2 regions of the Fictibacillus sp. UD genome follow, and region 2 is predicted to be linked to the other one. Evidence: predicted binding sites of a transcription regulator. Region 2 holds the regulator's gene; the other holds the start of a gene.
What was found. Region 2 encodes Rex, which represses fermentation and respiration genes when NADH is low (regulators of the CRP and FNR family bind a similar motif). Its sites were predicted from a motif close to TTGTGAAATATTTCACAA; they were not measured.
Positions count from the first base shown of each region.

Region 1: the regulator Rex is predicted to act here: its motif matches at 1,603-1,620, upstream of qoxA (cytochrome aa3 quinol oxidase subunit II).

Region 1 covers NZ_JARUHH010000005.1:186,827-190,014, reverse strand. Annotated here, with positions in the region: gene qoxB (cytochrome aa3 quinol oxidase subunit I) at 1-533, opposite strand, end outside; gene qoxA (cytochrome aa3 quinol oxidase subunit II) at 552-1,526, opposite strand; gene P8610_RS10730 (L-cystine transporter) at 1,930-3,188, opposite strand, start outside.
Region 2 covers NZ_JARUHH010000021.1:42,260-45,447, forward strand. Annotated here, with positions in the region: gene tatC (twin-arginine translocase subunit TatC) at 49-831, opposite strand; gene P8610_RS19220 (twin-arginine translocase TatA/TatE family subunit) at 844-1,026, opposite strand; gene P8610_RS19225 (redox-sensing transcriptional repressor Rex) at 1,045-1,680, opposite strand; gene moaC (cyclic pyranopterin monophosphate synthase MoaC) at 1,726-2,229, opposite strand; gene P8610_RS19235 (ABC-F family ATP-binding cassette domain-containing protein) at 2,634-3,188, shown strand, end outside.

The DNA.
Region 1 (3,188 bases), on a different contig from region 2:
CCTGGGCTCAGCTCGTTACTTGCAAGCGGCATATAACTCGTCCAACCCGCTGATGGCGATCCACCGATAACGAACGAGATGTTAAATAACATCGCACCGATAAAGAAAGTCCAGAAACTAACTGCGTTTAAATAAGGATAAGCTACGTCACGTGCCCCGATCTGTAATGGAACAACGACGTTAATCAAACCAATCAAGAACGGCATCGCCATGAAGATAATCATAATCGTACCGTGTGTTGTAAAGATTTCGTTATAGTGCTGTGAATCAAGGAACTTCGCCTCTGGAACCGCGAGCTGCGTACGCATTAATAGCGCATCGACACCACCACGGAACAACATAAGCACAGCGGAAACGATATACATAATACCGAGTTTTTTGTGGTCAACCGTTGTAAGCCATTCGTCCCACAACCATTTCCACTTTTTATATTTAGTAAGATAGAACAGGATACCCACCATCGTTAGTACGATGGATACGTCAGCACCATAAATCATCGGGTCGCCTGTTACGAAAAATTCATCCCATTTCATATTGAAATGCCTCCTCTGTTAATGGGCATGAGAATCCCCATGAGACTCTGATTCTTCTTGCTTCTTCATCTCTTCTTCACGCTTTTTCTTTTCTTCCTTCGCTGCTCTTGAGTGAGGAATCTTCTCTTCATAACCTAAACGTTCGCGAGCATCTAACGCGTATTCTGCATTTTTAGAGTGGTCTACCCAATCTAGATGAGTTGAAGAGAAAGTCATTTCTTTCACGTGACCAGGAAGCATCAGCTTGTCGTACTGCCCCTTTGTAAGTTCTGGAGCTTCAGCTTTTGTTTCACTCGCCCATTTTTCAAACTCTGCATCAGACATAGCCATAACATCAAACGTATGATCAGTGAACCCTTCTCCTGTAAAGTTGGAGTTACGTCCTTCATACGTGCCTTGCTCGTCAGCTTGCAGATAAAGCTCTGTCTCCATGCCAGCCATCGCATACTTTTGGCCACCTAATTGAGGAACCCAAAAAGATGCCATAGAATCTGCAGAAGTCAGTTTGAACAAAACAGGCCGATCTTCAGGAATATGAAGATAGTTAACTGTTTCAATATCTTGCTCTGGATATGTGAATACCCATTTCCAGTTTACAGATGTTGCATGAATCACCAATGGCTTTTGATCTTTCGACTCCTCAGGAGGTCCTTCTAGAGAGTAGATACTCTTAACCGTCGGAATCGATAATGCAATAACGATAATAATCGGAATGATCCACCAAATCGTTTCAAGAAGATGACTTCCTTCGTTATCAGGATCATAGCCTTTATGATTTTTGCGATCACGATATTTATAAACAATAAAAGCAGTAAGTGCGTAAACAACTAGCAGGATAAATAACATAAACCAGATAGAATACATGATGAGATCCTTCTGTTCTTCTCCTACAGGTCCTTTTGGATCTAAAACAATCATATCGCTGCAGCCGCTGAGCAAAAACACGGCCATCATTAACCCGAATGTTAAAAACGGCTTCAACCGTCGCATCACCAGGTCCACCTTCCTTTCTCTATTTACAAGCATTTAATTTGCCTAATAAAAACGAACCAAAAGTGATTATAGTGTATTGTGAATTAAATCACAATGGATATCATAGGCAAAATCAAAATGACAGAAAACCTTTGCCCTCATAGTACCAGAAACCTAGTAAATGTGACCGGCTCCCTAACAAATGTCACGATTACTTCAAATAAAGCTCACAACTTTATCACAGTTTTGCCATAGAATGTTCACGAATATGGAAGAGCCTTCATGAGCTGGAAAAGAATCTTGTGCTATTTGAAAGTTCAGTTTTTAATTTTTACCCTTAAAACCTCCAATTCACACCTTCATATGAAAAATTTACAAATAAAAAACGACCCTGCCTCAAAGGCAAGATCGTTTCATTTACTGGCTAAGCACTTACTTCGACTTGGTTTTCGCTGTCGTTGTAAACGTCTGTGTCTAATTGCTTCTGAACTTTACTTGTTAAAAGACCTGAAGTCATCGCACCACTTACGTTAACTGCAGTACGGCCCATATCGATAAGCGGTTCAACAGAGATCAAAAGACCTGCTAAGGCAATTGGAAGATCCATCGCAGACAACACGAGGATTGCTGCAAACGTAGCTCCGCCCCCAACACCAGCAACACCAAATGAACTAAGCGCCACAACTACAACGAGCGTCAATAAGAATGATGGTGACAATGGATCGATTCCAACAGTCGGTGCAATCATAACCGCAAGCATCGCAGGATAGATTCCAGCACACCCGTTTTGACCGATTGAAAGGCCGAACGAACCTGAGAAGTTTGCGATTCCATCAGGTACACCCATGCTCTTTTGTGTACGGATGTTTAATGGAAGTGCTCCGGCACTAGTACGAGAAGTAAAGGCAAACGATAGAACTGGGAATGCCTTTTTCATATACGTTACTGGACTTAAACCAGCGAACGTTATTAATAATAAGTGAATTCCGAACATGATCAATAGCGCGACATATGAGGCGATAACAAATTTCCCCAGCTTGGCGATCGCACCCATATCACTAAGTGCTACCGTTTTCGTCATTAATGCAAGTACTCCGTATGGTGTTAAACGAAGAATCAATGTTACAACACGCATAATTACAGAATAGAAAGCATCAACAATCTTAGCAAACAATTCTGCATGCTCTTCTTGTTTACGTTTTACTCCTAAATATGCAACTCCAAGGAATGCTGCAAAGATTACGACTGCAATCGTTGATGTCGGACGAGCTCCTGTAAAATCTAAAAACGGATTCGCTGGTAATAATGAAAGAATCTGCTGCGGAAGCGTTAAGTCTTTTACTTCTGCAAAAGTACCTTCCATTTGCTCACCACGTGCTGTTTCCGCATCACCTTGTTCAATTTGAACAGCTTCCAGATCAAAAGCAACGGATGTAGCAATGCCGACAACTGCTGCAATAGCTGTTGTTCCGATTAAGATTGCGATAATCAATCCGCTAAGTTTTCCGATGTTCCCTTTTAAGTTCAATCGTGTGAACGCTGAAAGGATCGAGATAAACACGAGCGGCATTACGATCATTTTTAAGAACGTTACATAACCTCCACCAACTAAGTTGAACCAGTCAGTAGATTTAGCAGCTACCTCTGAATCAGCTCCATACCCGTACTGAAGTCCAAGGCCAA
Region 2 (3,188 bases):
ATTTTCCGCAAAAAAAAGAGGATCCTCCACTTGGAGCAATCCTCTTTTTTAATCATGAAAAGCGGATTCTGCCTCAGCTTCTCGTTCCTTCACGAGGGCTTCGACTTCTGCTTTCATTCTTTTTTTGTATGCTGTTCTCGATATGATAATGCTAATCTCATATAAAAGTATAAGCGGGAACGTAACCATTAAGTGTGACAGCAGTTCTGGCGGTGTGATGAGACCCGCTACTACTAAGATTCCAAAGTAGGCTACCTTCCGGATGCTCTTTAACAAATCAGGTGTTACAATACCGAGTCTTGTTAAAAACATGATCAAGACTGGGAACTGGAATAACAATCCGAACGGCAGAGTGATGTTGAATAGGAACGAGAAGTATTCCTGAATTCCGTATTCTCCTTCAACACTTAAGGCCTCAGCGACATTTCCCATAAAACTTACGACGAATGGAAATAGAATAAAGTAAGAAAATGCAAGTCCTGTTAAAAAGAGCACGAACGCAATCGGAATGTACATCAATGTTACTTTTCTTTCGTTCTCGTAAAGCCCAGGGCTGATGAATGCCCAAAGCTGATATAAGACCACTGGTGCTGATAAGACGAGCCCGATAAAGAAGGCGAACGTCATGTAGACATTCAGTGGGTCAGTTAGATGAAAAGCGTTCATCTGAATGTTCTTTGCAATTGGATCACTTTGCAGATATACAATTACGGGCTTCGCTAAGAAAAATCCTGCGATCAAGAACAAAAAGAAGGCTAGAATTGCCCACATGATACGCTTTCTTAATTCGCCAATGTGACCGTATAGCGACATATTTTTTTCAGAGGTCATAGAAAAACATCCTTACTTCTTCAGTTGTTCGCTTTCCTTTTTGTTGTCATCTTCTTCGTCCATCATGCCTTTTGTAGCATTCTTGAACTCGCGAAGCGTTTTCCCTGCAGCTTTCCCTAACTCAGGCAGCTTTTTTGGCCCAAACATAACAAGAGCTGCAAGTCCGATTACTGCGATACTTCCTGGTCCTAACATAAAGATTACCTCCTTGTTTTAAGAGTAGTTTTTCATAAAATAAACAAGTGATTGTAATTCAACGGCTAAATCAATATGATGCACACGAATTTTTGGCGAGACCGTTAACCTAGCTGGTGTAAAGTTCAATATCCCCGTTACACCTGCGCGCTCGAGCTGATCCGCGATCGGCTGAGCCGCTCCTACGGGTACGGTGAGAATGGCAACATCGATGTTCCGCTTCTGCAGTTCTTGCTCGATGTCTTCCGTGTGGTAGATGGGTACTCCCGCTATCTCTGTACCGATTTTGGCTGTATCTACATCAAATGCGATTTCTATCTTTGTATTATTATTTTTGGTGAAATTGTAGTGCAAAAAGGCCGTGCCTAAGTTACCTACTCCAATTAACGCCACTGTTGTTGTTTCGTCTTGGTTCAAGGTTTTCGCGAAAAACGACAACAGATAATTAACATTGTAGCCATAACCCTTTTTACCTAATGCGCCAAAGTAGGAAAAATCTCTGCGAATCGTTGCAGAATCTACTTTAACCGCTTCACTTAATTCAGCTGATGATACCCTTTGTTTACCGGAAGATGATAAGTTTTTCAAAAAACGATAATACAAGGGCAGCCGTTTTGCTGTTGCATGTGGTATTTTTAACTGTTCTTGGTTCATATATGGAGCCCTCCATGTGTAGAAAGCTTATCTATTCCTATTGTATCATACTTTGTCAGGGCTTGAAGAACGTAGAAAGTCGCCATTCTTTCCTCCTGTTTTGGACACAAGATATGTAGGCCCGATCACCATTCCTTTGTCTGCCGCTTTACACATGTCATAGACGGTAAGAGCTGCAGCAGAAGCCGCAGTTAATGCTTCCATCTCAACGCCGGTGCTTCCTTTTGTTTTAACTTCAGCTTGTATATTTAATTTATAGTAGCGGTTCACCAATTCATCCCAGTGAAAGGATAGATCAACACCTGTAAGTGATAGTGGGTGGCACATCGGAATCCAGTCAGAGGTCTTTTTGGCAGCCATGATTCCAGCGACCTGCGCTACGGCTAGAACGTCCCCTTTTTTAAATCCATTATCTTTAATTTTAAGGAAGACTTCTTCTGAAACGGTTACCCCGCTTACCGCTATCGCTGTTCGGTGAGATGTTTCTTTTTCCGAAATATCGACCATTCGAGCACGGCCTTCTTCGTTAAAATGGGTAAACTCTATCATAAAACCCCTCCTCATGATGAATATACACGAAACCGCTTTTATTGTCGTTATGATTTTACTTGTAATTATTGCAAAATGTTGAACATTCCCTTTGTTGGCGCGAATCTCCAAACTACGCTAAACTACTAAGTAGACAGGGTTTGATTGTTATTTAAAGACTGATTGCATGTTGAAAGTAGTTGATTTCCGCTTCAGGCGCTTCGCTTTCCGCGGGGCAGGCGGTGAGCCCCTTGCCGCTTTGCGCCATTAAGGGTCTCACCTGACCGCTTGTCCCGCAGGAGTCTCGCACCTTGCGCTACAACCAACTTTTCAAAGAAGTATTTTTACTGCATTTTTAAGTAAAACAATCTTTTGAAACAGAGTCTTTAATTAAAACCACCCGTTTTTACAGAGGTGAAATTACAATGATTATTTTACAAGTTCAAGACGTTACGAAGTCTTTTGGTGCGGACGTCATTTTATCGAATATAAAATTAGAAGTTCAAAAAGGTGAGCGCATTGCTTTAGTTGGTAGAAACGGTGCTGGCAAGTCCACGCTGCTTCGTGTGATTACAGGAGAGTATTCTTATGATTCTGGTCATATCATGATTCCAAAAGACGTTAAGACAGGATACCTAGCGCAAGACGCAGGACTGGACTCTGATGAAACAATTTGGAACGAGATGCTTTCTGTTTTTGAAGATATTCGTAAAAAAGAAAAAAAGCTGCGTGAGATGGAAGCGCGTATGGGCGATCCGGAAGTCCTCGAAAATGAAGTTGAATACGAACGCCTCCTTAAAGACTACGACGCACTGCAAGTCACGTTTAAAGATGAAGGCGGCTATCAGTACGAAGCTGAGATCCGCACTGTGCTGCACGGCTTTCAATTTGCCGATTTTGATCGCGATACGAAGATCAATACACTGAGCGGTGGGCAAAAAACACGCCTTGCGCTGGCAAAGCTCCTTTTAACGAAGCCG